DNA from 3 places in the Dyadobacter sp. HNCC25DJ187 genome. Region 1 is predicted to be linked to each of the others. Evidence: riboswitches for the same ligand, from Rfam matches in the RefSeq annotation. Region 1 holds a riboswitch; each other region holds the start of a gene.
The links. Region 1 has a riboswitch for cobalamin ahead of metE (5-methyltetrahydropteroyltriglutamate--homocysteine S-methyltransferase). Riboswitches for the same ligand answer to the same signal wherever they lie in the genome.
Positions count from the first base shown of each region.

Region 1 (10,530 bases):
GTCGAAGTGCATGATGCAAAAGCCCTTCGACAGGCTCTGGGTGACATCACTCATATTGCTATTCAAATATCAGGCGTGGCTCAAATAGATGCGTCCTTCAATTCGACACATTCTCCCAAACAATTATTAAAATTGAAAAATTATCTAATGAAGTATTCTTATAGAGTTCTTGCTCCCTTACTATTTATATTCATTTTTGCTACTAATTCTTTCGCTCAAACCGGTAAATACAAATGTCTTGTGCAAATGAATAACTATACTGGTGAGGCAGCCTACGTAATTATTTCTCTGATAAATCCTCAGGGAGCTTATGATAAAACTTTGTACGTATTAGGGCCAGATAAGCAATGGTATAACACGCTGAAGGAATGGCACAAGTACCAGACAAAAACCAAAGCGAAGCTTAGTGCCATCACAGGTGCATCTATCGCAGGTGGAGACAGAGCAGTGAATGTGATCGAAATAGACGATGCAAAGATCAATAAGGGATACAAACTCAGATTTGAATCAGCAGTTGAAGAACAGAAATACCATGCAAAAGACCTGGAAATTCCATTGACCACAGAAGGCCTGGCCGAGCGCGCAACAGGGAGTGGCTATGTGCGCTTTGTGAAACTTAGTAAAGTGCAGTAAATCCAATGACGCTCTCTATCTGGAGGTATGCACATTTGGCACTTGCTTTTGTTTCTACACTGTTTTTGATCATTCTTTCGGTAACAGGAGTAATTCTGGCGATCGACGCTGTGAACGAAAAGACTCCGGCTTACCGGATCGAAGATATTAATTCCATTAGCCTGTCAGATTGCATACCCACTCTAAGTAAAGTATATCCCGAAATCATGGAGTTGTCGGTAGATCACAATCATTTTGTGACCATCGATGCTACTAATCAAGACGGCGATCATGTCAAAGCTTACATCGATCCCCGTGATGGTAAAGTGCTGGGACCTGTTGTTCCTAAAAGCGATTTTATTCAGTGGAATATTTCGTTGCACCGTTCGCTTTTTTTAAAGGAAACCGGAAGGATTGCAGTAGGCATAGTCTCCTTTCTACTTTTTTTGATCACCCTCAGCGGAGTCATCCTGATTGTCAAACGACAGCAGGGAGTAAGGCATTTTTTTGCGAAAATAAACCGTGACTTCTTCTCCCAGTATTTCCATGTAGTTAGCGGAAGGCTTTTTCTGATTCCAATTCTGGTGATTTCTTTGACAGGAACTTACCTGTTTATGGTCAGAATTGGACTGATGAAACAGCAGGAATCGGAGGCCGTTATTACCGAGGGAAAGGATGAGGCTACGCCTTTGGAAAAATCGAAATTTCCTGTTTTTCAACAAACCAGACTAGTTGATGTTGAGAAGGTAGAATTTCCTCTGATGGAGGATGATCCGGAGGAGTTTTTTGTGTTGAAACTCCGCGATAAAATTGTTACAGTGAATCAGATTGATGGCTCTGTAACAGAACAAACATCCATTGCCAAAACGGTTATATTGGAAAAACTGAGTCTGGATTTGCATACAGGTCGTACCAATATTATTTGGGCAGTTGTGCTGGGTTTCGCTTCGCTGAATATTTTGGCTTTCATTTATACTGGATTTGTGATGACTTTCAGGCGAACGCGTACCAGGGTCAGGAACAAGTTCAAAGCGGACAGCGCTGAAATTGTATTGCTGGTGGGTACTGAAAATGGCAGTACATTATTCTTCGCGAATCAGATTCATCAGCAGTTGCTTGCCGATGGTAAACGCTCTTTTATGACTGAAATGAATCAGTATTGTACTTATCCGCAAGCTAATCATCTGATCATTTTCACGTCAACTTACGGCTTAGGTAGTCCGCCAGCTAATGCAACACATTTCATAGATTCGGTAAAAAGGACATCACAGGCTCAGCACGTTACTTTTAGTGTTGTTGGTTTTGGATCAAAGGCTTATCCGGATTTTTGCGAATTTGCCAAAGATGTCGACCAAATATTGGAAAAGCAGCAGTGGGCAAGTCGTTACCTGAATCTTTATACGGTGAATGATAAATCTCCGGATGAATTTGTAAAGTGGGTACATGCGTGGAGCGAACGCTCCCTGACGGCTCTGGCTACCGCTCCGGCACTTTATACCGAAAAACAGATAGGTTTGAAGAGTCTGAAGGTGGTTGAGAAAACATTGGTCAGCACAGATAACACAACATTTAAAATAATACTGGCTCCAGCGTCTGGTAGCGACTTTCAGTCGGGCGATTTACTGGCGATTTATCCTGCTAACGATAGCCGCGAACGCTTTTACTCCATTGGTGAAAACAATGGGATGATTCAGTTGGTGGTGAAGTTATATAAGAACGGATTGGGATCGAGCTACCTGTATAATTTGGAAGTGAATAGCAAGATAAAGGCACGTATCGTACAGAATTCCGCTTTCCATTTCCCACAGAAGGTAGGTTCGGTTGTAATGATTGCCAATGGAACGGGTATTGCGCCTTTCCTGGGCATGGTGATGAATAACCATTCAAACGTGCCCATCAGCATGTACGCAGGATTTAGATATGATAATGAATTGACAGAACAATACAGGCAATTTGCCTCCGGTGAAATAGGACAGAAGCGACTAGAATGCCTTAAGATAGCATATTCCAGAGGTGATCAGCCTCAATATGTAATGGATCTTATACGAAAAGACAGTCAGTATTTTGCAGATTTGTTGGCCAGTCAAGGTGTGATTATGATCTGCGGCTCGTTAAAAATGCAGCATGATGTCGAGCTTTTACTGGAAGAAATTTGCCTCTCAAAAAATAATCAGACGTTGAATTATTATAAAAATCGCAATCAGCTGATGACGGATTGTTATTAAAATGACCGGAAAAGAACGATTTTCATATGGTTTGATGAGCATTCTGATGATAGGATGCTCATTTTCCTGTTATGCCCAGTTGCTGGTAAAACGGCAAATGACACTCATGGGATCTTTGTTTGATATCAGCGTAGTCGCAAAGGATTCTGTCCGGGCAAATGTTGCAATTGACTTGGCAGTTGTCGAAATTGAAAGAATTGAAAATCTGATCTCCGAATGGCGACCTGATACTCAGATTTCCGAGGTGAACAGAAATGCAGGAATCAGGCCCGTAAAAGTAGATCAGGAAGTGTTTGCCCTGACCAAAAGAGCCATTGATTACTCCCGAATGACCGATGGTGCATTTGACATCAGTATAGCAGCTATGGATAAGCTATGGCTTTATGATGGCAGTATGACCCATATGCCTGATTCTTCCTTGGTACAACAGTCAGTAAAAAAAGTAGGCTATGATCATATTGTTCTGGATAGTAGCAATTCCACAATTTATCTGTCCCTACCGGGTATGAAAATTGGCTTTGGCTCTATCGGCAAAGGTTATGCAGCGGATAAGGGCCGGGAAATTTTGCAAGCTGATGGTATAACAGGAGGGATTATAAATGCGTCAGGAGATCTTTCAGCCTGGGGAGAACAGGTAAATGGTAAACCCTGGAACATTGGTGTTACAAATCCTTTTAAAGTCAGAAAATTTGTGAAAATTCTTAAAATCAAAATTAGTTCAGTAGCTACTTCCGGAAGCTATGAAAAGTATGCTGAAATAAATGGGAAGCGTTACTCGCATATCATTAATCCTAAAACAGGCTATCCATCTACCGGCCTTACAAGCGTTACTATCGTTGGGCCAAGTGCTGAATTTGCCAATGCCTTAAGCACTTCTATCATGGTCGTTGGTGTTGAGGAAGGTCTCAGATTAATGAACAGCTATCCTGACTATAAATATGTTTTTATAACTGATAAGGAAAAAATAATCCGAAGCAGGAAACTATGATCTTTTAAAGAGGTCGGAGGGCTGATTACTGAACTTTAAGTGTTTTGAAGCAAGAAGGTGCTATTTATCTGGCTCAATATGAATCAGAATATTTCCGAGCTCAGGAAAGTTCTTTCTCAGCCTATCCTGCAATTTATGAGAGAGGATGTGCCCGTCACGAACAGGAATATCGCCGTCAACAATGGCATGAAGTTCAATGTGGTAAGTCAATCCCGCTTTTCTGATCCAGCATTTTTCGGTACCTAAAATTCCCGGTTCTATGACGGAGATTTCCCTTATCTGTTGCTCCAGCTCATCGTATAGATTTTCATCCATGATTTCCGCTAACGCCGGCCTGAAAATAGAGTAGCAGTTATAAAGAATAAAAACAGCGGCGAACAAAGCAGCCCAGTCGTCGGCGGACTCATAACCCTGCCCCATTATGCACGCGATGGAGATTCCTATAAAGGCGGCTACAGATGTGATAGCATCACTGCGGTGGTGCCAGGCGTCTGCCTTGAGTGAAGAACTATTGGTTTCTATGGCTCTGGTCATCACCTTTCGGAATGAATATTCTTTCCAGGCAATAATGAGTGCTATTACAGCAAGTGTCCATGGCTCAGGAAGAGCATGCGGCGTACGGATATTTTGAATGCTTTCATAAGCAATAACTACGGCAGAAACAATCAGAAAACCTGCAACCAAAAAGGTGAAAAGTGGTTCAGCGCGTCCATGACCGTAGGGATGATTACTGTCCGCAGGTCGGCTGGTATATTTAAGCCCGAACAGAACCAACACGGATGCGAAAATGTCTGCGGTTGATTCGATTGCATCTGCCACCAATGCATAGGAATTACCAAAGTACCCGGCAGCTCCTTTAATGATAGCTAAGCCCGCACTGCTGAAAATGCTGAAATATGTCGTACTTATTGCTTTTTCGTGCGGACTGGGTTCTGGCATGTGAATGAATAAGGTACAGGATCAAATATACTAAAAAGTGGCTAGGAACAGCTGCCACGCAATTATTCAATGACCAGAATTTGTAAGCTTGAGGTACAAAAATAAGTTTTTCGGTGATACCATTTATCCATATAGCAGTAGGCAACAATTAATTCTTCAGATATAACCATATCGCGCCCTCAAAATGATTGATAAGGGCGTTATCAGACCCAAATTAATTTTCTTTCTGTATAAAATTTTAACGATAAGATGCCTATTCAGCACTGGATTGTAGGTCAAGATATGCTACAGATTTCCGTATTCCTTTCTCTATCAGCATTCCTGAGATCGAATTCGCCATGTCAATGGATGCTTCAATTTCTGTTTTGCGAATGGCAACGCTTTCAATATTGAAACCGAAAGGAATGGCATGTTCCACACAGTAAGCCGTAAGCTCAGAAGCTATATCCAGACAAACTCTGACTGATCTGTCAAGCATATCCTCTTCTGCCAGTAACTCTCTTTTTAGCTGCTCAGGTATATGAATACCAAGCCATTCCATAAAACTAAGTGTTTTAGGAGAGCCACACGCTGTGATGGTAAATATAATCGTCGGCGGATCTATCTGCTTACTTGCACAGCTCGCCGAAAGGTCTTTGACAACTTGTTTTGCATAGGCAAGGTCAAAAACACATTGAGAAATGAAATAGGATACACCGCTGTCCATTTTATCAAGCATTCTTACATCCTCATCTTTGAGCACTTCATGTCTTTCCGGAATGGTAACCGCTCCGATAACTGATGTTTCCTGATACGTTTCCCAGATTTTGTACGCTTGTGGTAAACTGGTTTTTACCGGAAAATCCGGTGCGGGAACGCCTACGAAGACAGGATGGAACTGATGTGCATGCAGTTGCTGAAGCCACTCAGATATCTCTTCGGGAGAGAACTTGCCGGCAGGACGATAAATGATCTTGGGCACATTTAATCCTCCTAAATGCTGAGTAGCAAATGTAAGTGGGTCCAGCGCATTAATAAACGGAAATGGCCTTTCCTCTTTGGTCCGGGCTGACTCGTCCTGTACATCATACACTACCAGTGCATCTATATCTAGTGACGACAAACGCTCTACTGTCTTATTTGCAATTTCCTCAATGCGCTCGGCAGTGGTACTGGCTTTTGGCGGAGTGATGCCATAAAGCATTACACCTGATTCCTTAGATTTTATTTTTTGTAGAAACATGATAGATTTCTATTGGCGGCTGTGCCTCTTCTATGTATTGTAAAGTAATAAGTGTTCTTTTTCTCCGCAGGTTTAGAATGCCTTTGTCTTTAACCCCGAAATATATTCAAAATATCTCTCACTATCTGCTTTCTTACCATTAATCCGTTTGTGTTGAGCCGTGTTTAAGTATAAGGTAATGTTTCAAACATACTCTTTAAAAATACTTTTTCCCGGATTCCTGTACCGATACAAATCGTCTTTTAAATAAGGCAGAGCAGTCATATTTGCCCTGCCTTATATCGTGTTATGCAATGATTGTTATCAATTCCCGCGCCTGCTTTGCTGCAGTTACCATATTTTCAAGAGCAGCTTTCGTTTCCGGCCATTTTCTGGTTTTCAAACCGCAGTCGGGATTTACCCATAAGTTCTGAGCCGGCAATAAATTTGCGGCTTTTTCCAGAAGTGAAGTCATTTCTTCCGTAGATGGTATGCGTGGTGAGTGAATATCGTAAACGCCAGGCCCAATCTCGTTCGGATAATCGAAATGAGCAAATGCTTCCAGTAATTCCATTTGAGAGCGGGAAGTTTCTATTGTGATCACATCCGCGTCCATAGCTGCAATGTGCTCAATGATATCATTGAATTCGCTGTAGCACATGTGTGTATGAATCTGAGTTTTGTCCTGTACACCACTGGCTGTGATTTTGAAAGCATTTACTGCCCAATTCAGGTAATGTGGACGTTGGGATTTACGTAGTGGCAAGCCTTCGCGGATCGCCGCTTCGTCTATCTGAATAATACCAATACCCGCTTTTTCCAATGCCTGTACTTCATCGCGAATTGCAAATGCGATCTGGTTAGTAGTCACTTCGCGGGGCTGGTCGTCGCGGACAAACGACCATTGCAGAATTGTCACCGGGCCTGTCAACATTCCTTTCATAGGTCTGTTGGTTTGTGCTGCTGCGAACGTACTCCACCGAACGGTCATGTCGGAAGGACGGCTTATATCTCCATAAATAACTGGTGGCTTCACGCAACGACTGCCGTAGCTTTGCACCCAACCATTTTGGGTAAACAGGAATCCTTCAAGTTGCTCTCCAAAGTATTCAACCATGTCGTTACGCTCGAACTCCCCATGTACCAGTACATCGAGATCAATTTCTTCCTGCCAGCGGATTGCATCAATGGTAGCTTGTTTGATTGCTTTTTCATATTCTTCCACAGTTAGCTCGCTCTTTTTGAACTTGGAGCGCAGTTGACGTATGTCATCCGTCTGAGGAAAAGATCCGATGGTTGTCGTCGGGAATGCAGGCAAATTGAAGCGTTCCCGCTGTATTTGCTGACGAACCGGAAAAGTACTTGTACGTTCAAAATCTGTGGTGGTAATCGCTGCTAGTCGGTCTTTCACTACTTGCTTATGAACTTTCTGGGAAGACCGTCTGCTGGCAATAGAGGCTTTGTTAATTTCCAGTATGGCACTATTTCCATCAATTATTTGCTTGAGATCGTTTACCTCGTCTAGTTTCTGTTTCGCAAATGCCATCCAATTTTTAATCTCAGGATCAAGTGCTGTTTCCAGATCAAGATTAATAGGACTGTGAAGCAAGGAACATGACGGCCCAATCATCACCCGATCAGAACCCAGTTTTTCAATTACCTTATTGATTTGGCCGATTGACTTTTCGTAATCGTTTTTCCAAACATTACGCCCGTCGACCACACCTAAGGATAAAATAAGTTGATCCGGAATGCATGTTAGGACTTCATCCAACTGGTCTGCTGCACGAACCAGGTCAATATGCAGAGCCTGCACCGGCAGATTGACAGCCAATGACGTGTTGTCCAGCAATGCATCAAAGTAGGTTGCTACCAGTATTTTAACGCCGTTCACCTGAGCAGCAATACTACGGTAAGCAGATTCAAACGCTTCTTTTTCTTTTTCAGAAAGATCGAGTGCAAGGGTTGGCTCATCCAGCTGAATCCATTCTGCGCCAAGTCCGGCAAGACGGTTGATAATTTCAATATAAACAGGTACCAGATTTTTAATGAGGTCAACTCTTTCAAAACCAGCTTCCTTTTCTTTTCCGAGCAGTAGGTAGCTCACAGGTCCCAACAGAACTGGCTTCGCTTTTTTTCCAACAACCTGTTTTGCTTTGTTGTATTCGTGGAAGATATTTCCATCTGAAACGCGGAACTGCTGGTTTGCTTTGAATTCCGGAACAATATAGTGGTAATTGGTATCAAGCCATTTGGTCATTTCCATGGCTGTAATATCAAGACCGTTTTTTTGGTAACCACGGGCCATAGCGAAATATACATCCAGCTCATTTTTTGTTTCCGCGAGAACTGCTTCATAACGCTCAGGTATCACTCCAAGCAAAATGCTTGTATCCAATGTTTGATCATAAAAGCTGAAATCATTACAAGGGATGAGATCAATACCGGCATCCAGTTGCGTTTTCCAGTTTTCTTCCCTGATCTGTTGACCTACTTTTTGAAGTTCGGTAACTTCAATTTTTCCTGCCCAGAATTGTTCAGAAGCTTTTTTGAGTTGTCTTTGTCCACCAATCCGCGGGTAGCCCAAATTTTGTGTTAACATTTTCTTGACTGTTTGATAAAAAAATAGTTAAAAATGTTTTGCACAACCAGGCAATGTTTCGCTAAATAAGTAATAATAGAGATGAATGGTCATAGAAGTAATAAACTCTTCAGAATCATATTGTTATTCGCGCAAACATTGTCTATCTGGTAACAGGCAGGTATCCTGGCTTATAACCTGGCGTTCGTCCTTCCCAATCCGAAAATCAGTGGACATACTTTGAACGACAGTGGAGATGTTAAATACAGTTGCGCGACAGCTCGTGATTCTTACACGATTCCCTTTTCATTCCGACTTTCATCAGAAACCCATTCCAGTGTTATGTAAAAGAACAATGAATTAGTCTATCGATTAGACTAAAAATCCTTACAAATCTATATATAAAGATTTTATTTCTGAATAAGTATAATTTTAAAGGATATAAAATCTATTAATAATTTGAATGTCTAGATTTTTGATCTTTTCGGATTGTTTTTTCAGTAAGAAATAGATAATTAATCTGTGTCGTCAGAGCGTAAGAGATCTTTTAAGGTTGAAGATATTATGTCTACGATACACCCGATTGTTAAGGAATAAACCAGATTGCGGAACAGTCGGGAGATCGTTTACCGCATCGTACTATCGGGAGCGTTTTCCTTTGCGTACACGCCGCCACCAAAGGAGAAATCCCGTGATAGAAAGCATTCCGGGTGTGATTCCGACGATTACATATAGAATTTTTACAACTACACCACCAAAGTTGCCGACATGCAGGGGAAATACTGCTGCCTCAAGTCGATCTGGTAATGGTTTTTCAATCAAACGGTTGATCTGCAGTATTTCACCGCTATGCTGGTCTAAGCGGACAGAATTGCCGCTACCCCAAATTTGCCATTGGCCATCCGCATATCCTCTCACTTCAAACTTGCGTTGAGGCTGGGTAGGCAGATACACGTAGGTAGGTTCCAATCCCGGTAAAGCAGCCAACGCCCTTTTGTACATGTCATCGGCAGATACTGACATCAGGGTATTTGGTTTGGTTGAAATCAATTCATTTTGCCATGTCTTGCCTTTAAATGCAAACATGTTCAGCCAGAATCCCGTGAAGAAAATGATCATGTTGATCAGCATAGACCACACGCCCACAATACGGTGAAGATCCGAGCAGATCGTTCGCCAGTTTTTTCTGTTAATTCGGATACGAAAAGTAAGCACCTTCCAGATCATCTTATTGTAAACAACAGCGCCGGTGAGCAGTGAAATCAGCATCGTAATTCCGAAGATAGCGGTAAGGGCCGCGCCCGGAACACCCAGTTGAAAGCTGAAATGAAACTGTAATAGCCATTCTATAAAGCTGGGTGTAAAATGGCTTGCGGGGCCTTCGCGGAGAATTTTACCGGTGTAGGGATCAAACGAGATCAGCGCCAGATCGTAGGTGAATAACCGGGTATCGTTAAAATAGATTCTGAAATTATAAGCTTCATCAGGTTTTGCATCGGGGTTGAGCCAGGCAATTCCGTCCAGATCCTGATAGCGTTTGGTAATCGTGTCGTAACACAGTGATAGCGCCTTATCTCTCTTCTCGTTCTGAGAAGGAATAACATGAAGCAGGTCTTTATTCAGGAATGAATCCAGCTCGGTACGAAAAACAAGTATGGATCCGCTGAGTCCCAGCAATATCAGAAACACACCTGTCACCAGACCAAACCAGCTGTGTAACGTAAACAGACTTCTTTTAATTGACACTTTAGCCATATTTCGGTCACGTGATATTGTTTGTTAGGTTCATTGCTCAAAATTTAATATCAGAAAGAAGGGCAATCAATGCCCTTCTTTCTGATTCACCATAGTTGATAACTCAACCCGATACGTATATTGAAAGGATCTCCGAGTCCTGCTGTAGTCATACCTGATCGGCTTCCTGTCAAGTAATGCCTATTGGTCAGATTATACGCATTTACCTGAAACACATATCGGTTACGAT
Region 1 covers NZ_JBXHAT010000001.1:1,289,495-1,300,024, reverse strand. The annotation lists gene AC1XUE_RS05320 (DUF2271 domain-containing protein) at 148-633, shown strand; gene AC1XUE_RS05315 (PepSY domain-containing protein) at 639-2,837, shown strand; gene AC1XUE_RS05310 (FAD:protein FMN transferase) at 2,839-3,825, shown strand; gene AC1XUE_RS05305 (cation diffusion facilitator family transporter) at 3,886-4,764, opposite strand; gene AC1XUE_RS05300 (methylenetetrahydrofolate reductase) at 5,018-5,986, opposite strand; gene metE (5-methyltetrahydropteroyltriglutamate--homocysteine S-methyltransferase) at 6,273-8,567, opposite strand; cobalamin riboswitch at 8,706-8,893, opposite strand; gene AC1XUE_RS05290 (PepSY-associated TM helix domain-containing protein) at 9,186-10,301, opposite strand; gene AC1XUE_RS05285 (TonB-dependent siderophore receptor) at 10,388-10,530, opposite strand, start outside.

Region 2 (10,530 bases), on a different contig from region 1:
GTAACTTTATCCTCATACACCTTGCGCTCACCATGCAAAACGGTCACATTTATTTTCTCTCCCATCTTTACGTTCAATCTGGCGAAAGTTTCCTTGTCGATGTTGGTCCATATGTTACCATACTGAATATCCAAAACAGGAATATTACCACGTACTCTGCCTTCGGAAAACGAGGGCTTTTGATAAGAAATAGACTCGACTTTGCCCGGAAGCTTTGGGCCAACTTTTTCAAAAGAGATCGTTTTGGAGGCCAGACGTGCGGCGGTGTAGGCGTATACATCCCTACCATGAAATGTGTATGAAGCCAGGGAGTTTTTCCGTCGGTTATTGGCTTCGTCAATTTCCCGTACTTCCTGAATACCGAGCTGCTCGGCTACGAGTGTGAGTGTGCCGTTGTCGGGAGTTACGAAATAATGACCTGATTTCGTGAGCAGCACCACTGATTTCCGTGTGGTGCCCACACCCGGATCCACTACTGACACAAACACAGTTCTCGCCGGCCAGTAGGGGGCCGTTTGCATCAGGCGATAAGCCGCTTCCCAGATGTTGTAGGCCGGAATCTCATGTGTAAGGTCATACATGCGAATATCCGGCGAAACCCCGGCCGCAACGCCTTTCATAGCTGCTACAGCTCCGTCCTTCAACCCGAAATCGGATTGGAAAACAAGCATATTGTTCTGGGCAGAGGCGGCACTCAGGATTGCTGAAAGCAGATAGGTGAGTAAGTAGCGCATGGTGTTTTCGGGTGTCGTGAGGAAATGGTCAGGTTTTGTTCAAGCATTGTCTTGTGTGGACAGGGATTGTTGAAGTTACTTGATGCGGACAATTTGAACAAGGGAAATTTAGTGTAAGAGGTTTTATACCTGGACTGAAGATACATTGGGAAGGTGCAGCGCACCGTAATAAAGATGGTTCCTACCATGGAATTTCGCCAGTTGAAGGATTAGTTTCTTCACTGAAAAATTGACCTGTCGGGCCGTCTTGGTCAATCAATGCATATTTCACAATACGTTTCGCTGCATCTTCTATTTCACCTCCATTATTTCCTGTGAAATCCGTTTTGGTATACCCAGGACACACCGCATTGACCTTAAAAGCCGTATTGCGCAATTCATAAGCCAGATGGACTGTATACATATTCAAAGCGGCTTTGGATGACGCGTATACTGCGTATTTAGCATAATCGTAAGCAGGCCAGTCGGGGTTGCTTTGCAGAGAAAGTGAAGCTACACTCGTACTTACGTTGACAATTCTCGGCGCATCGGATCTCCGCAAAAGATCAATAAAAGCCTTTGTGACGCTGGCCGTACCTATGACATTGGTGTGAAAGGCTGCAGCGAATTCGTCCGGGCTTGCTTCCAGAGCCGTGTAAGGAGCGCTGCCTCCATTGATACCCGCATTATTGATCAGTATATCCAAAACAGACGTTCTTGAGCCGATTGCCTCTCTTGCTACTTTGACCTCAATTTCATCCGTAATGTCCACGTGTACGGCTTCAACCCGGGAGAAGCCGTTGGATTTTAATTTTTCAACAGCTTGTAAGCCGTTGCGTAAATCCCGGCTTCCGAGATAAACGTAAAATCCCTGTTGCAGTAATTGTTTTGCAGTTTCGAACCCTATTCCTTTGTTGGCTCCGGTAATGAGTGCTGATTTCATTTGTTTCATTTTTAAATTGATGAAGCAAAATTGCAGCGTATCAAAATGGGATTTTTTACCAAATGGTAAATTCGGATTACCGGATATTTTTCCGGATCCTGCTCAGCGATTGTTGCGTTACGCCCAGGTACGAAGCAATGTAGACAAGCGGAATGCGATTGGTAAGCGCTGGGTAATTGTCAATAAATTCCAGATAGCGGGTAGTGGCGTCCTGTGAAATGACAGGCCCATTTCTGGATTTCTTGTACATACAAAGCTGCACCATTTTGTTTTTGATAGCGTCCCAGCCGACAATCGTTTGCGAGAGTTCTTCCCAGGCTTGTTTTGAAAATACAATGAGTTTACAATCCGTACATGCCTGGATGTACTCCGATGAAGCGGCATTCAGATCAAAATTGATATAATCGGCTACCAGACTATTTTCGCTGATAAAACAACGCGTGATTTCCTCTCCCTTGTTGTTGTAATAACAGCCCCGCAACACACCTTCCACCACAAAACCCACCTGCCGCGGAATATGCCCCGCCTCCGAAAAATAAGCATCTTTCCGAAACTCCATCTCCGTAGCTTTTCTGGTGATGAGTTCGATTTGCTGAGGCCTCAGGTTGCCGAATTGTAGGATGTATTCTGTAAGTTGTTTCATTAGGGGCTGAAGGGATTTGGGATTAGATAATAGCCACTTTTCAAATACTCAGCCGTTTTACCCCCGATTGCAAATCGGGGCGAACGGGCAATGTATTGATATAGTATAGTGAGCGAAGGTGCAGAGCACTGCGATATTTGTAGCAGTTAAATAAGAAACAAAGTTCCCTCACTCCTTCAACGCCTTTGCATCCAACTTCCGAATCATATCCTTTTTATTAAACAATAATCTCCATACGGCGAACGGCGTTTCCTGGGTAGGCATACAGGCTTTGCAGACGGGGCTTTCGGCGGTAGCGGGGACGTTGTAGACGATGAGGGTGTCATTTAGTTGTTGTACGTTGTCGGTCACTGCTGCCTTGGCTTTTGCACTATACAGGTAGGCTTCCAGCAGTTCTTTTTCTTTTGGATTGAGGTCTTTATTGGTGATATCTACTTCTCCCAATAGCTGAATATGTACACCGTATTCTTTTTCCATGGCGCTGATGAGCGGGATTTGGGATAGGTCTTTGCAGTAGGCTGTCGCTTTTTCAGGATTGGCGGCCAGTTCTTTCTCAAGAGTCTTTTCTGTGATTTTGGATATTTTTTTACCCCATTCGTCGATGGTATAGATCAGCTGGGTGGTGGTCACGCGCTTGATCTGCGACGCCTTGATCTCCCTGGAAAGTTCTTTGGTATTTTCAAGCCGCTTTGCCTGGCAGCCGCTGAGGATGGCCAGCACTGCTACGGTATAAGCAAAAGACCGTATAAACTCGTATTTTGGATATTTCATGATGACAGAATTTGAACAATAATATGCGATGCAAAGGTGGTTATTTTGGCTCTTAATCCTTATTTCCCAGACCGGAAGATTTCATTCACGCTGTCATTCAGCATTCAAAACTGAATATTCCTTATCTTTGTGCCCCAAATGGGCATGCCCCAAGATACCATATTATCATGCTAGATAAATTAGAAGCTATAAAGGAGCGTTTCGAAGAGGTTTCGCAACAAATCATCCAACCTGAGATCGTTTCGGATTCTACCCGCTATTCCAAAATTAGTAAGGAATACAAGGACCTGGGTAAGATCGTTGATAAATATACCATTTACCAGAAACTGCAAAAAGATATTGCAGGAACCAAGGAGCTGATTGATAACGAGAAGGATGAGGATTTAAGGGAAATGGCCAAGGAGGAACTCAATGAGCTTAATCCAAAAATGGAGATCCTTGAACAGGAAATCAAGGAGTTGCTTATTCCAAAAGATCCTAATGACAGCCGTAATATCATTCTCGAAGTTCGGGGTGGGACAGGTGGTGATGAAGCTGCCATATTCGCTGGTGATTTGTTCCGCATGTACCAACGGTTTTTTGAGAAAATGGGTTGGCGTACATCTATCATGGATTTTACGGAAGGTACCAACGGAGGTTATAAAGAGATCATCGTGAAGGTGGAGGGTGAAGATGTATATGGAAAGATGAAATTTGAATCCGGAGTACATCGCGTGCAGCGTGTTCCGCAAACGGAATCTCAGGGACGTATCCATACTTCCGCAGCATCAGTAGCCGTATTGCCTGAGGCAGAAGAAGTCGACGTACAAATCAATATGGGCGATGTGAGGATCGATACTTTTATGTCGTCGGGAGCGGGTGGACAGTCGGTAAACACTACGTACTCAGCGGTACGTCTGACGCACATTCCGTCGGGTCTGGTGGTGAGCTGCCAGGACGAACGTTCTCAGCTGAAAAACAAAGACAGGGCTTTGAGCGTACTGCGTTCACGTTTGTATGAAATAGAGCTTAAAAAACATAACGACGCGATCAGTTCACAACGTAAGACGATGGTGGGAAGTGGCGACCGTTCCGATAAGATCCGTACCTATAACTATCCGCAGAGCCGGATTACCGATCACCGCATTGGTTACACCGTGTACAATCTTCCTGCTGTAATGGAAGGAGACATTGCCGAATTTATCGAAAGACTGCGTATCGCTGAAAATGCGGAAAGAATGCAGGAGGGCGAAGCGGTTTAATTTACTTAAGGCGACGGACTTTTGAGATAACCCTGTAAGGGTTTAATATGAATAGCCCCGGATGAAAATCCGGGGTCATGAAATTTTAGTCACAAACCCGCAACCCTGTAAGGGTTGAACCAACTATTACCGCGCCGGGTACAATCCCGGATACGTCTTTCCTTTATACGTTTCGAAAGGCTCCTTTTTGTGGTAATCTTCTCCGAAAAACGTAATCACCTCATGGAACTCCTTCGCTTTCATATAGCCTGGTAAAGGCTGTATCATCTGAAACTGGTCATCCAGAAAAACCGTGGTAGGGTAACTTGGCTGATTGTTGGTGAGTGCCAGCGCCAGTTCGTGCGTACGGCCCTGCGACACAAATTTTTTATACCCAATCGTAATCGCTTCCTTCTGCTCGGCATTTAGTTTGACAGCGTAGTATTTTTTATTGATATAGTCGACAACCGCTTTGTTTTTAAAAGTTTCCTTGTCCATTACCTTGCACCAACCACACCAGTCAGTATACACATCAATCAGAATCTTGCGTGGCTCCGACTTCATTTTGGTATAAGCCTGTTCGATCGTCAGCCATTGAATGGCGTCTGCCGGTTTTTCTGCTACATCAGAACGGAAGCCCGTTAGGACTGCAATTACCAGAATAATGAGCGGATAGATGGAAAACTGCTTTTTCATGTTGATAACTTGTACGTATAGGTGGATAACGCAGATTTTATTGAATTAATTGGCTGATGGCCTGGGATTCATCCATGAACCTGGTTTTTAGCTCGGACAGGCTCATACCTGCTTGGTTTTAGCCAGTGATACCATAATCCCTCCTGCAATAATAAGCCCCATACCAGCCAGCGAAGAAATGGATGGGAAAGCTTCTCCCATGAAAAAACCGATCAGCACAGAGAAAAGGATATTGGAATAGCCAATGGCGGCAACCCGTCCGGCCTTATCGTAGCTGAACGATTGTGTAAGCATTTTCTGTCCTATCAAAGCCGTCAATCCCAATGCAAGAAAAGCGAGCCATTGGCCGGCGGTTTCAGGCCATTTGAATGTACCGATCAGGAAATCCAGCCCGTCCATTGGAAAATAGGTTCCAACCAGCATGGAGATAATCGGCATCAGTATGCCACTCAGCATAAAAGATAAAATAATAGCGCGGGAATCATACACCCAGCCAAGTTGGCGGATCGAGACATACGAGATCGCAGTCAATACTGCATTACCAAGTCCGAGCACATTGTCCCGCCACAGCAGCGAAAGATCAGGCCTGAAGACAAGCAGTATACCACTAAAACCAATGAAAATAGCCGCCCATTCTCTTTTGTTCAGCGTTTCTCCTATGAGCAGCCAGGATAGCAGGGCGAGGAAAATAGGATAAGTATATTGATAGGTGGATGCACGTCCAAGGCCCAGCGTCTGGATGGCGTAAAACAGCAGGTATAGCGAAAGCGTACCTACAATACCGCGAAAAATCAATAGTCCGAGTTTACCACCTCCTTTTTGTTCTAATGGCCGATTACGGATACTTGATAAAATGAATATAACCCCGACAATGTTCCTGAAAAATACAAGCTGTACTATATGGAATTCTTTTCCGATATGCTTGGATATAGCTGAAGTAAGCGAAAAGAAAAATGCCGCTCCAAGCATCAGGATAATGCCTTTCTGAGATTCTGGGAAAGTAAAGCGGTTGTCGGCTGTGGCAGTCAAGGGAAATAAGATTTTTACAAAGATAGAGATTAGGTTACACAGAGGTGTACGGAGACAAAAAGAGAATCGCAGAGTTTACCTTTTTAAAATGCCGTGAGGCATGTAATATTGGTAGCAAGGTTGGGGTGCAGATTTCCTTAAAGTGCCGTCAGGTATGCAACATCGGTAGAGAAATAGTTCCCTGGTATTTGATATTACATCCCTGACGGGATTTAGATGTAATTACCGCAACCGCTCAGATTTCTACCAACATTACATCGCTACGCGATTTTATGTAACAGGGAATTTCTATCTAATGTACTCAGGGGTACTGCTCAGACGACAAAATGCAATCACTACTACGAGGTAAGTATTACGTTACACAGACGTACATAGAGATGAAAATAGATGCACAGAGTTTATACTTCCAATCGGATCTTTCTCACTTGCTAATCAGATTTTCTCTGTGGCTCTCTGTGTAATCACTATTACAAGATAAATCTTAGTTTCGTGTAAGCTCCTCAATATTCACTACTTTTGTATTGTTTTGGTGCTATGCTCTCTAAATGAGAAAGAAGCTTAAAAGGGAATTTCGTTTAATGCGAAAGCTGTCCCCGCAACTGTACAGTCCATCAAAGATGAATCTGCATCTTCGTAGCCACTGGAGACAATGAATGAAAGAATGAGCGAATGATAGAATTATTATCTCGTTCGGTTTTTTTCTTTTGACAATGCTCCGGGAAGGCAACAGATCATCGGACTGAGCCAGGAGACCTGCCTGAACACATCTTGTGATACAACGGCTTTCGGAGGAAGAGCCGGATTATGGTATTTCTATCTGGTTTAAAGGTGTTTAAAATGGTTGGTTTTTATGTTTGTCTGCTGTGTGTAATTGGCTGTGCTCTTTCGTACCAGTCTTTTGCTCAAAAGGATTCTATTGTCCTTGCTCCTGCTATAGTAAGGGGAACGGCTCCGGAGCGCTTTATGAGCGGATTGAAATTGCAGAAAATTGATTCGGTTACGCTTATGCAGTTCAGATTTCAGAATCTGGCTGATATACTGGCTTACAATACAGCTCTTGCTTTTAAAAACTACGGTCCGGGTGCGCTCACTACTGTTTCCTTTCGCGGAACCTCTGCCAATCATACCGCGCTATTGTGGAATGGCCTCAATATCAATTCTCCAACTTTAGGGCAGTCCGATTTTTCCACCATTCCCGTTGCCGGTTTTGACCAGCTTGCTGTTCAGTATGGTTCCGCTGCGAGTATAGTCGGGACAGACGCAGTAGGTGGAAGTATTTTACTGAATAGTGCAGCTCCTGCACAGGGTTTCAGCGTGTCAATAGGCAGGCAGCAGGAGAGTTTTCGAAATAGTCAGACGCAGGTATTTGCCAAATATGGTACAGCGATGGGCAACTGGACTGTTTCAGGAAAAACAGCTATCTATTATGGTAGTATGAAAAACAGTTTCCCTGAGCCTTTACGCCAGGGTGTGCCGCTGCTGCCGACCCGTACTTTTCAGAAAGGTCTTGTACAGGACATTTTCCTTCGTTCAAACAATAACCACGAATTATCTGCCCATGTGTGGCTTACCGACAATGCCCTGACGATCAACCCTCAAAATGAGGCCGGGAGAGAACTCACCCAAACAGCGGCATACCGGACCATGCTGAAATACCAATGGAATGATTTTTCGGTGCGGACTTCCTGGGTGCGGGATATCATCGACTATGCTACGGGTGATTATTCTAATCTGGATCATGCCGTCACGGACAAGCTGGGAAGCAGAATCGAGAAGGATTTTTATTGGAATGTGGGAAATGCAGGGACTATACAGATGAAGAGCGGAGGCGAATTTACCCATTTTCGGACGAGGGTTGCCGGATACGAACGCCCTGAAATTACAGAGAACCGGGGTGATCTCTTTATACTTACACGCTGGGAAACGGCATCAGGTCTTTTGGTATCTGCGAATCTTCGACAGGCGTTTGTGACAGGTTTCCAGCCACCGTTTACACCTTCTTTGGGAGCCGAATATCCGCTGATACGGACGAGTAGATACACACTGAGGGTAAAAGGATCGCTCGCCCGAAGCTACCGCGTTCCTACACTCAACGAACGTTATTGGAAAGCGTTGGGCAATCCTGATATCAAACCTGAAAGTGGTTTTAACAAAGAGGTTGGTTTAGAGCAGCAATATGTAGCTGGTCATCAATTGTTTAATTTTTCAGCAACAGCCTATCATAATCGTATCAAAAACTGGAGTTACTGGAATCCCGGTAATAGTTTCAGAGTAGAGAATCTGCATGAAGTGCTGGCGAGAGGAATAGAGTTACAGGCAGGCTGGAACGCTGCTTTAGGCAGAATCAAAACAGGCGCAAAGGTGAATTACACCTACACCCGCAGTTCTCAGGAAAAGGTATACGACGCCTACGCAGTAGATATTGTAGGCAAGCAGCTAACGTACACGCCCAAGCATTCAGGTAATGTCAATTTATTCGGAGCGTACCGGAATTTCCGCCTTTCCGGCCAGTTGCTGGCTGTGAGCAGGAGATTTACGCGCACCGATAATTCGTTATATCTGGATAGTTATATACTGGCTAATATTTTGGCAGAAACCAATTGTAATTTCGGCAATATGCAACTTCGGGTGCAAGGGCAGGTGAATAACATCAGTAATACCTTCTACCTGAATGTAAGAAGCAACGCCATGCCGGGAAGAAGTTTTGCTGTTAATTTACTTTTGAGTTACAGATCTTCTGCTGTGAAGTCAGCAGGAAGCTGAATGAGAAACATCAACATTATAAATCACCATCAGAACACCGGTGAAAACCGGATGAATCAGTAAATTTGAACATGAATATGAAAAAACAACTTACTAAGGGCATTTTAGCCGCTTCACTGTCTTTTTTAGTCTGGTCCTGTAACCAAAGCGATCCCGCACCAAAAGGCGATTATGTGGATGGCGTTTTTGTAACGACATTAGGAAACTGGTCGGATAACAATGGAAGCTTATCATTCTTTAAGCGAGAAAAAAGAGAGGCGGATCTGGACGTATATGCAACCGTAAACGGGGGAAATCTAAAGGGTGGAGCTCAGGGCTATGCGTTTATGGAAGGCAAAGGTGCTATTGCCGTGGATAATAGTGCTGCAGGGCAGGATAAAGTGGAGATTGTGGATGCCAATACCATGGAGAAAATAGCTTCGATTGGTGCTCCTGATATTGAAAATCCAATGCGCGTGGCTTTCGCAAGTTCGTCGAAGTTGTATGTTTCCTGCTGGGGAACTAACAGTGATTATGCTTATTCAACAGGGTATATCGCAGTGATTGATCTCAATACCAATAGGGTTACGAAAAAGATCAATATTGCCAAAGGGCCAAAAGATGTTTTGGTTCATGCCGGTAAATTATATGTAGGAACTACTGATTATACGAATGGAAAGACTCTTACAGTCATTGATATCAACACAGATGAAATCGTGAAAACGGTAGAATTTGACGGTGCTCCTTCACCGATTGGAATCGATGCAAATGGCTTGCTTTGGGTAGGTGCTGGTCGCAGTATTTCAAAAGTGAGCCTGGATACTTATGCAAAAGGAACACTGAATGCAGGTAACGATATTTCCAAATTGGTGGCTAACATGACTTTCAGCCTGGACAAAAGGACGATATTCTTTATGCTGACTTCTGATTTTGGTACAAAAGGTCAGGTATATAAAGTAAGCATAGATGATTCAGTAATTGATGTTTCTAAGCCATTTATCAATAGGAACTTTACAGGACTAAATGTAGATCCGAAACAAGGATTGATTTATGCAGGCGTCACGCCTTCTTATGTGCAGTCGGGTTACGCGGTTCGTTACCGTACGGACGGATCAGTTGTAGATTCAGTTAAAGTAGGGGCTAATCCAATTGGATTCGTATTCAGATAAGCCTGAAGATTTAGGTAATACAGAGTTTGAGCGATCTGTCGGGTATTTCCCGGCGGATCGCTTTTTTTGTTAGCGACCCGGTTTTCGCGGATCAGTCCCGGTCTGTACGGCATCGCCGGACTGAACGGTTGATCCAGTGCTATCCGTTCAGCCTGACTTCGTCATGCAGACCGGGTCTCGCAGACCGAGTCGCGAAGACCGGGTCTCGCAGACCGGCGTGAAGTTCTCACCCAAACTTTTGCTCATTCAAATCAGTTATTGGTATCTTCGTCGTTGTCAATATATTCGGAAATGAACAGGTCAGTATAGTGAATAGCTCAACAATTCCAGGTAGAATCTTCCTTTTTGGTTTTCTTCTTTTCCATTTTCATTTTGCGAAAGCGCAACAACCCGCTACTTCGGGTCCGGCCTGGCTCAAAGAATACTCCGAGCACCAGAAGTATGGAGATATATTTGTAGTCAAAAAAATTGATGTAAACTGTCGGGACTATGCTTCTTTCCTGGTTGATAGAAATGGCAAAAAGCTAACCCCGGCTTATCGGGATATAGGTGAGTTCTCGAACGGTCTGGCCGAGTTTGTACCCATGGAAGCTAATGCATCCAA
Region 2 covers NZ_JBXHAT010000003.1:247,931-258,460, forward strand. The annotation lists gene AC1XUE_RS22345 (SAM hydrolase/SAM-dependent halogenase family protein) at 1-734, opposite strand, end outside; gene AC1XUE_RS22350 (SDR family oxidoreductase) at 916-1,656, opposite strand; gene AC1XUE_RS22355 (Crp/Fnr family transcriptional regulator) at 1,733-2,299, opposite strand; gene AC1XUE_RS22360 (hypothetical protein) at 2,468-3,070, opposite strand; gene prfA (peptide chain release factor 1) at 3,238-4,311, shown strand; gene AC1XUE_RS22370 (thioredoxin family protein) at 4,438-4,986, opposite strand; gene AC1XUE_RS22375 (DMT family transporter) at 5,089-6,015, opposite strand; cobalamin riboswitch at 6,526-6,790, shown strand; gene AC1XUE_RS22380 (TonB-dependent receptor plug domain-containing protein) at 6,853-8,778, shown strand; gene AC1XUE_RS22385 (YncE family protein) at 8,856-9,926, shown strand; gene AC1XUE_RS22390 (WG repeat-containing protein) at 10,235-10,530, shown strand, end outside.
Region 2: another riboswitch for cobalamin. It lies ahead of AC1XUE_RS22380 (TonB-dependent receptor plug domain-containing protein); the one in region 1 lies ahead of metE (5-methyltetrahydropteroyltriglutamate--homocysteine S-methyltransferase).

Region 3 (10,530 bases), on a different contig from region 1:
TACAAAACGGCAAGTCTCATTTTTTCCAGAAGCGCGTCAGATTGATAAAATTTAGAATCCGGTGAGAAAACAGCATTAGCACCTACCAGCACCAGTGAAGTTGTACTGTGTGGATTAAGTATTTCAAACCCATCTGGAACGCCTCCAAAATCAGGGCTTTTCGAATCACTTACCTGGGATTTTAGTAAGTTTTCTACACTACCGTCATTACGTTTCACAAGTTCGACAAGCCATGGAGGCATTTTACTGTCGTTTTTGTTAATAAATGTGAAAGCGGAGGATGATAGTATGGGCAGAGCGCATAATGAAGTGCCGCCAAGCGTTATGAATCGTCGTCTTTGCATGGATATCGATACCTGATGTGATCATACAAAAGAAGATTTGCATGAAACACTACTCTGAAAAGACTGTTTCCCGTATTGCTTAATGAAAGGACTTTAACAATTCATCAATCCGTTTGGAGATCCAGCGGACAAGGATAAATGGCCCCATGATGAGTGCAGTGAGTACAGTTGCAATAGAAAGAATGATTGCCATAATCATTCGCAGAATAAATTCGAGAAGTTGGCTCATGGGTCAATAGATGCCCGAACAGGTTAAAAAATGACAAATTAAATATTTAACGAATTGTTGAGCCTTGGTATGATCTTTTAAAAGAACATGTAAACAGTTTAATAAATTATTAAACAAAATGTAGAAATTATGAAATTACTGACAAATATCTCATATAATATTGGTAAAATCTGGCTGGCGATCATATTATTTCTGGCGATGATCATCTCTACGATCATATCACTTCCGTTCATCGTAGTGGGCGCAGTGATGGATTTCTTTCAGGTACACAAACTTAAGCCTGGTCATGACCAATACAATGATTATTATAGTTGAAATTAAGTGATATAAGATCAAAAATACCCATCAGTCAAATCAGCTGATGGGTATTTTTTTTAGTATTAATTTAACTTTGTTTTGCAAAGTACTTTATATTTGAATGTTGAATCTGATCTTTTGAAGGATTAGGACTCTCTTTTTATTATTTTTTGAATGGTAAATGGTTTTTCTGTATGGAGGATTTCGTGGAAAAAGATTCGGTGGTCAGGAAGATATGGGGAAAGGCTGATACAGTGCTTTTTATTTTTGCAGGAGCATCCGCAGAATTTGCCCTTAACAAGGCTGTGGATTGGCTTTACTATACTGGAAAACTCCCTGCGGATCCACTGGGAAGGTTATTTTCGACGGTCGGTTATGCGCGGCAGATCGTCTTTTCCAGTGAAGTTTCAGCCTTTCACGCTATTGACAAAATTGCGGCTATCCATCTGGCGGTAGAACATGCACGTGGTAGCTCAATACCGGATTGGGCTTATCGGGATGTTTTATTTATGCTGATTGATTACTCCATCAGATCTTTTGAATTGCTTGAAAGGAAACTGTCTGAAGAAGAAAAAGCTGAGGTTTTCGATGTTTTTTACCGGGTAGGAGATAGGATGGGCATTACGGGTTTGCCGCAAACTTTTGAGCAGTGGGAGAAAATGCGTGAGGAACATTTACATGAAAATATGGAATGCGGCCATTTTACGAAAGATTTGTACAAGCAGTACAGAAAACATCTTGGACATATGAGATTTATCATGCTGAAAGAAGTGCAGGCCATGGTTGCGCCCAATGAGGTTTCAACCATGTTAGGTTTGAAGCAATTTTCTTACCTCACTCCCGTGCTTGGGTTTTATAAGGCACTCCGCTGGTTGGGTATAGAAAAGTTTTTCCGGGATGCGCTGCTGCCACCGGATTACAAACAGCAGGTAATAGCACTGGATCAGCCGGAGGTATACGCCCACGGCTAATCCAGTGAATTGATTAGAATTGAATATGATACCTTACTGAAACTGCTCTGCCTGGTAGATTGTATCCTCTTTTCTCATAGTAATTTTCGTCCGTCAGGTTATTGACTTTCAGGGCGATCTGATGGGTGCCGGATATTCTGAACAAGGCTGTGAAATCTGCAACCATATGGGCCGGATATTCGATTTCAGGATTGATCGGATCTGTGTAGTCGATGTCTGTACGCGTACCTACAGACCTACCCGAAAGACGTACTTTCAGCCATTTCATGTTGTCATATTCCACACCGTAGTTGAATGTGTTCCTGGCCACATTCTGGATATCACGCGTAACAGAAGATGCATCGGTTCCCACAATCAGTTCTTTGGCGTTCAGTATAGACGTACCGTTCCAGAATGCTCTGAGCACATATCTGTAGTTGTTTAATACACCGAAATCATAGCTGATTTCCGTTTCCAAACCGCTGATCTCAGCATCAGCTGCATTTACAAAAGTGGCTCTGGAGACGATAACATCCTTATTTGGCAAAGGTTCGTTCACGGTAGTAATGATCTTTGCGATCCGGTTATCTACTTTTGTAGAGAAGTAAGTGGCACTTGCCGAAAGTCCGGATTTGGGTTTGTTCAGACTTAAACCCAAGTCCCAGCTCACGCTACTTTCGTTTTTGAGGTCAGGGTTTCCGGCAGTTACTGCAATACGTCCTCTTGAGTCTCTGATTTCGTTGTATCCGGCCACGCTATATGCATCGGTTGTCACAAAGGCACGACCAATTGCTGCTTTCAGTCTGAGAAACGGGATCAATTCATAAGTGATTCCCAAGCTTGGGCTGGTGAAAGGGTTTGTTCTTTTACCTGACTGATAAGTTGGAAGCAATGCTGTTTCCTTTACGTCAAATGTGATATTGTCATAACGGATACCGGGCTGGACGGTCAATTTTCCGAAGTTCAATAATGCCTGTGCAAAGAATGCGGAGGATATAATCGCATAAGCAGGCTGTGTCGGCGCACGTTCTGTGGTATCATTCGTCCATCGGCGACTGGTGGTCGATGCATTCAGGTAATCATATCCGAAAGTGACTGCGTGCTGTCCAATCTTCCACACGTCTTTTAGCTGGATACCTTTCCATGCATTATGCATTTGCGCGGAGCGGAATGGTATGACAGGTTTGCCGGATACGTTAAGCGTGAAGTTTTTAGTATTTTCCTCAGAACCAAACACTTTAAGTGATGGATTGTGTGTGCCAATTGTTCCGGTCAGCGCTACATCCAGTGCTGACCGATCCATATCTTTTTTACTGGCTTCGGTGCTGCCCGACGATATTTCTCCAGGAGATTCCACATCCTTCGCCTGGAATCGCTCGCCTCTTACATCCACTCTCCATTTATCTGTAATCTGGTAGCCAAGCCGTGCTGATCCTGAGAAATAATGAAGCTGAGTGAATGGTCTGCGTTGTCCGTCGGCTGTAGTCTCGTCCACGGATTCTACGGGTTGTGCTGTGTAATTCTTTTGAGCATCGGAGTATCCAAATGCGTTCCTAAAGAGGTTGTTTTTTCCAATTCTGTAATCTCTGGCTCGTTCGAAATAGGAAAAGGAAGCGTCATAATCCAGTTTGTTTGTCAGATTTCCGCCAGCATTGAAACCAGCCTGCAACGTTTCAAAACTTCCATATTCAAGAAATGCATTGCCTTGTGTAGCTCCTTTTGATCGTTTGGTGATGACGTTGATAACGCCGCCCATAGCTTGTGAACCGTACAGCGAAGATGCAGGGCCTTTCAGCACTTCAATTCTTTCTATACCGTTGAGGCTGATCTGTGATAAATTGGTTGCTCCGGCAGGGCGTCCGTCAATAAGCAATAGCGTACGCTGATTCAATCCTGAAAACTGAGGTCGAAACCCGCGGATACCTATTCCCGACGATAAGTTGGGATATTGAATAACATCCACAGCCGCCGTTTTTCTGACGATATCTGTCAGATCCAGAGACGGTGTCATCTGTATATCCTCCTTGGATATGAGTGTAATTTGCTGAGCAATCCTGTCTTTCTTTGTTTCAAAACGGGTAGCGGTAACTACAACGGGATTAAGGAGATTCTCTGCGGATGAGTCGGGAACGATCTGTTGCGCACTCACAAGAGCGGGTATTGCGATCAGACTGGCAAGTCCGTTAATCAATGCGAATTTGTAAAATTTTATATACATAAATGAATTGGTGATAACGGTAGGATAGATTTGATATTTAACTCTGAAAGGCTTCATAGAGGGTTATGAGGCCAATGATAATAGAAAATGTACCCACAACGTAGTTCACGACTGTCAGGAAGAATTCCTTTCGTTTTGCAAATTTGTTAATGGAGTAAGCAAAGAAATAGCCATAAACCGACATGGAGACAATAATCCCCACACTCTGCAAAACAATAATCCAAACAGCAGTTGTCGCATCGCTGGCTGCAAGTGTAAGTGCAACAGCACAGGCGCCTCCTGTTCCGGCTAATCCATGAAACATACCCACTACAAATGAGCGGCTCCAGGTGGTTTCGGCGAGCGGGGTATGCTCGACAGTTTGTGTTTTAAAGTTTCTTCTGATCGCTACGATACCCAGCCAAATCATCAGTGGACCAACAAGCGTCTCGACCTTATCCGAAATGTCAAGGGATACGGATGATTTGAGAAGTAGTACTAAAATAGCAAACAGGATCAGCGTAAAAGAATGTCCCAAAGCCCAATGGGAAGAGCGCCAGATGAGTTTCCAGCGATGCGATGGACTTTTGGCATCGTCGGTCGCCAATACAGATACGGCAGCCATGTGGTCTGGTTCGAACGAGTGTTGAACGCCTAACAGTAATGAATCTACCAGTAAGAGATTAATCATTTTTGATTTGGATAAAATAACTTGCGTTTTGCAAGATGATTCGTTTATCCGTAAAGCCGGGGGGAAATGCAGGAGAAGACCAGACAAAAAATGCCAGCCTTATGCCACTTGCTTTTCTTCCCGAAAGCAAAACGGAAATATGGTAAACTGGCAGGTCTTCTGGCTCGTTCAGATCTTGGCGCCTTCCCGGGAGGTGGTAATGAATTATAAATGATGAATGAAGAGTTAAACGTATAACTTCTGGAACTCACTCTTAATTCTTCATTCTTAACTTAATTCCTCCCAGTGGCTCTATTCGCCAGGATCTCTTTTTATGAACTTACAGCAGCGGGTACTGCTCCGGATTTTCACCGGATTCCCTATTAATCGCACCAGGGGTGCAAACCAATCAACGCACAAAACTAGTCATTTCACAATTTATAATCCTACCTTTGCGGCCTGAAAAGTTCTTTACAATATTTTTCCAACATAAAAGGGTTTTACTAATCCAGTGAATTAATAGGGAATCGTGTGAAAATCACGAACTGTCGCGCAACTGTAAGTAACACCAAAGTTTGCATCAGAAGATGTACACTGGGACCATGAGGAAATGATGAATGAAAAATTAAGAATGAAGAGTTATTTGAAAAAGATATTCTATCATTCACTCATTTAAAATTGACCTCTCCCGGGAAGTACGATGTAAATGTTACAAGTCAGGAGACCTGCCTTTTTTTGTTGACAATGCTTTCGCGAAATAAAGCTGAGTCTGGTATGGAAATAACCGGTTGCATGGCAACGTGCCTTGTACCGTTGATGCTTATGTCCTGTAAGCAACTTCCACATTCTCTTTAATTCTTCGCGTTAGCAGGTAAAATCTGCAAGGAGCTTTTAACTCATCTATAACAAAGTTAAAAGTATGCAAAACGAAGAAAGCTGCTATCCGCGAACTGGTAGTGGTAAACAAATCTCCCCAACATCAAACGGTAAAAATTTACTGAATTTCACGTTATTTCTGTTTTTTGTGCTGGTAACAGCCGGTGCATTTGCTGACCAGCCAGGAAGTGTATCAGGCTTCGTCAGAACCGAATCCGGAGAACCTCTGACCGGGATTCATGTACGATTGGAAAATACCTCCTTCGCCTCTATTACCGATGAAAAAGGCCGTTTTGAGTTTAGAAATGTACCAGCCGGACGATATACTTTTCTGGCAAGCGGAGTAGGATATGATGCCCGTAAGGAGAACATTGAGGTAAGAAACAACAATGAAACCATTCTGGAATACCAGCTCAACAGCCGGACCAACGAGTTGTCTGAAGTAATGGTGAGTACAGCCAGAGTACAGACATTTTCGTCTGTCAATAAAATGGATGTTCCATTGCGAGACCTTCCCATTACGACCTCATCTGTGGGTGTGAAAACCATCGAACAACGCGGTATTGATGATTTGGGCGAAGCCATGAAAAATACTACTGGTGTACGCGCTAATAATACCTACGGTGGATTTCAGCATTTTACAATACGTGGTTTCTCCAACTTTGTCCTTCTGGTAGATGGAGTGCGTGATGAGCGCCACAATATTTCCACCAGTGCACCCAATACCAATCTTGCCAATGTAGAAAGTATTGAAGTACTGAAAGGACCAGCTTCTGTGCTGTTTGGTCACTCCGCATTGGGTGGTATCATTAACATTGTACGTAAACGGCCTACTGCAGGCTTGAAAGCAGATTTCTCTGCCAGTTACGGAAGTTTTAATACGCGTCGGATCCGGGCAGGGGCTGGCGGTGCTATCAATGATAAATTACGTTATCGCGTCGATTTTGGAATGTCAGATACAGATGGCTATCGTAAGTCGGGATCTAATACAAACAATGGCTATCTGGCCCTGGAATATACGCCCACTGAAAAGGATCTTTTTTATCTCACAGTTGGGGCTAACAAGGATATTTACGACACCGAAACCGGTATTCCTATGCTGGCAGGGAGCAAACTGGCGCCTGGCCTCAATGTGAATACACGCTACAATGATCCTCAGGATTTTCTGAAACATACCCGTTACGATTTCCAGTTGAAGTATGTGCGTCAGATCAATTCAAGACTCAGGCTGTCTAATCAGCTGTCTTACTATGACGATAATATAGACTATTTTTCTACCGAAGAACTGACCTTCAATTCAACCCTTGATTCGATTACGCGCTCATTTCCCTATTACTTCAATCACCTGACCAAGCCATTACAAAATCAGCTTGAACTGACTTACGATTTCAATACCGGACACGTGCAGCACAAACTGCTGGCTGGTTATTCACTGAGTTTACTGGATCGTAAGACCTACAACGCGAATGTGTACGGACCGGGATCGTATGTGACCATTCCGGTGAATAATCCGGTAGAAAATCAGGGGTTCAGAGGTTACAGTACCACCAATTACCGCGCTACAATGGAAAATGTCCATGGTATTTACGTCCAGGATTTTCTGACTATTTCGGAAAAACTGAAAGCGCTGGCCGGTCTGCGTTACGATATTTTTGATGGAAGATACTACACGGATAAAGTCGATGAAAACAGGAATGTAACAGAAAAAGGAGCAGAATCTACAATCTCTAAATCAGCACTTACGTATCGTCTGGGATTGGTATATCAGCCGATTGAAATTTTGTCTGTATATGCTTCTTATTCAACATATTTTAAGCCTTCCCGCCGAGTAGCACCTAATGGAGAAACTTTTGATCCCGAGACAGGTTATCAAGCTGAAATCGGAAGCCGGTTGGAGATATCCAACAGATGGTCGGGAAACCTTTCTCTCTATTACATGCGCAAGGACAACCAGCTTGAAAGCTTGCCAGGTGGCATTTTGAAACGCGTGGGTTCTGCAGAATCAAAAGGATTTGAAGCCGAACTTCATGGCAATCCGATCGCAGGCCTGGACATCACAGCAGGTTATACTTTTGCCAATGCCAAATACCTTCCATTTGCCGACGGTGAAGTGAATAGTGTGGCAGGAAAACAAACTGCTTTTGCTCCTAAAAATCTTGTGAATGTGTGGATCAACTACGAATTCCAGACTTCGGCATTCAAAGGATTGAATTTCGGTGCAGGAGCCAATTATATGGACGAAACTTTTACCAACAGCGCCAATACATATGTGTTGCCTGCTTATACGCTGGCGGATGTGGCCCTGGGCTATCGTTTTGGTAAAGTGGGTCTGCGTCTGAACGTAAATAATGTATTCAACGAGAAGTATTTCGCAAATGCCATTTTTGCCAATCAGTTCTCGCCTGGCCCTACAAGGAATTTTCTGGTGAGTATCAGATACAGTTTATAAGAGATACACAGCATTGGTGAGCGGGAGGTATCTGCTCACCAATTATTTTTTATCCCGTCCTATGGGAATACCATGAAACATCTTATTAAATTTTTTCTGCTTGTTCACCGGTACCTGGGGTTGGCGTTGAGTTTGCTTTTTGTAATCTGGTTTTTGTCGGGGTTTGCGATGATGTATGTCAAATACCCGACCATGCGGCAAAATGAGCGTCTTCAGAATTTGCCTGTGGCTCAGTTTCAGAACGCAAAGTTCAATCTGAAACAGGCCATGGAGCAGGCGGGCGTAACAGATACATTCAGAATCGCCCGATTGGGTATGATGCTTGATCGTCCGGTTTACCGCTTCACAACAACGAAGGGCGAGTATAAAGCCATATTTGCTGATACAGGAGAGCTGTTTGCAGGAACAGATTCTACGCTGGCAATAGCGCTCGCAACGGCATTTGAGAAACAAAAAAGCACACCTTCCAAAATTGAAAAACTGACAGAAATTGACCAGTGGATGGCAGCTGCGCGGTCGATGGGATATGGCGTTCCTGTGTATCGCCTCACGATGGACGATCCTGCCGGAACTTACATTTATGTCTCAACCCAAACCGGTGAGGTGGTACAACGAGTGAATGCCAAACAGCGATTCCTGGCCTGGCTCGGCCCGATTCCGCACTGGATTTACCCGACTATTTTATTGAGAAACCGACCACTCTGGAACGACATCATCATCTGGACATCCACACTGGGTTCGATCATGTGTATTGCCGGAATTGTGATGGGATTTGTACGTTACAAAAGACGGGATTCCAAATCTTTAGCATTCAGTCCCTATAAGAAACGCTGGTTTCGCTGGCATCACTACACCGGATTCGTTTTCGGAATTTTTGTCTTTACCTGGGTTTTCAGTGGCTTACTTTCTATGACGCCCTGGGATTGGGCTCCTTTCACAAGACTTAATCCGGAAGAATCGGACAAGTGGACTGGCGGTATCATGAAGCCTGAATTATTTACCGGATCCATCCCCGACGCGGCAGTAAAGCTCAGCACAGAATTAAAAATCAAAGAATTACACTACACGCAAATTTTTGGTAAACCCTATTGGCTGGCTTATCAGGATGAGTTCAACACCAGGTTACTCGCGGCAGATGATTCACTTGCCAAACCAATAACAGGTTTTCAGCAGGATTTACTACTTGCCGGGATTAAGAATCTGAATACGAAAAATGAGGTTGTTGAAACAATTTTGCTGACGGAGTACGACGATTACTATTATTCCAAAAACAACGAGAAAAGACTACCTGTTTTGAGAGTAAAGCTGGATACGCCAGATGAAACCTGGTATTATGCTGACCTTAAAACCGGACAGATTGTGCTAAAACACGAGCACTTGAGCAGGTTGGAGCGTTGGCTGTATCATGGGTTGCATAGTTTTGATTTCAGTTTCCTGTTATATAGACGTCCTTTGTGGGATGTTACTGTTATTCTCTTCATGATGGGGGGATTATTGGTGAGTGTTACCGGCGTGGTGTTATCCTGGAAATGGCTGAAGAAATGGCAGAAAAGAAATGGTTTTTCAAAAGGTTGATCATATGAAAGCATCATCGCATTTTTTGATTGCAGCGCCGTCGAGTAATTCAGGTAAGACCACACTTACGCTGGGTTTGCTTCGTGCCTTGAAAAATAAGAGAATGCACTTGCAGCCTTTCAAATGTGGTCCTGATTATATTGATCCGATTCACCATACACAGGCAGCAGGAAATGCGAGTGTCAACCTGGATACATTTATGGCTTCGCAAGATCATGTATCAGAGCTGTACTTTAAATATGGGAAAGTTGCTGATGTGTGTGTGACAGAAGGTGTAATGGGGCTTTTTGATGGCGCGGACAGAATGCAAGGAAGTAGTGCAGCCATTGCCGGATTGCTGGATATTCCCGTGATACTGGTAATCAATGCCAAATCGATGGCTTACTCTGCTGCGCCTTTGTTATATGGTTTTAAAAATTTTTATCCGGGAATTCGTGTGGTTGGCGCGATTTTTAATTTTGTGAATTCCGAAAGTCATTATCGGTTTTTACAGGAAGCATGTGAAGATGTGGGGATTGAAGCACTGGGTTATTTGCCTAAAAATGAAAACTTAGCTATTGCCTCGCGCCATCTCGGATTACATATTTCCTCTGAAACGGATTATGAATCGATTATTGCAAACTTGGCGCTTGCAGTGTCTGATACGATTGATATCGACAGACTACTGGAAATTACGCAAAGAAAACAAACGGAAAGTGGAGAATTTACAAGTATTCCTGGCCAGGAAAAACTGAGGATAACTATTGCAAAAGACGAAGCATTTTCATTTACCTATCATCAGAATATTGAAGTGCTTTCCAGTTTTGGAACGATCACCTGGTTTAGCCCGATACATGACTCTGCTTTACCTGACACCGACTTTCTATATCTTCCCGGCGGTTATCCCGAATTGTTTGCGGAAAAATTAAGTGCTAATCAAGCCATGCTGGGCGATATTAAGCGC
Region 3 covers NZ_JBXHAT010000002.1:1,346,176-1,356,705, reverse strand. The annotation lists gene AC1XUE_RS16645 (hypothetical protein) at 1-344, opposite strand, end outside; gene AC1XUE_RS16640 (hypothetical protein) at 424-573, opposite strand; gene AC1XUE_RS16635 (hypothetical protein) at 703-888, shown strand; gene AC1XUE_RS16630 (oxygenase MpaB family protein) at 1,065-1,841, shown strand; gene AC1XUE_RS16625 (TonB-dependent receptor plug domain-containing protein) at 1,855-4,038, opposite strand; gene AC1XUE_RS16620 (hypothetical protein) at 4,076-4,708, opposite strand; cobalamin riboswitch at 4,841-5,112, opposite strand; cobalamin riboswitch at 5,166-5,434, shown strand; gene AC1XUE_RS16615 (TonB-dependent siderophore receptor) at 5,607-8,012, shown strand; gene AC1XUE_RS16610 (PepSY domain-containing protein) at 8,085-9,587, shown strand; gene AC1XUE_RS16605 (cobyrinic acid a,c-diamide synthase CobB) at 9,592-10,530, shown strand, end outside.
Region 3: another riboswitch for cobalamin. It lies ahead of AC1XUE_RS16615 (TonB-dependent siderophore receptor); the one in region 1 lies ahead of metE (5-methyltetrahydropteroyltriglutamate--homocysteine S-methyltransferase).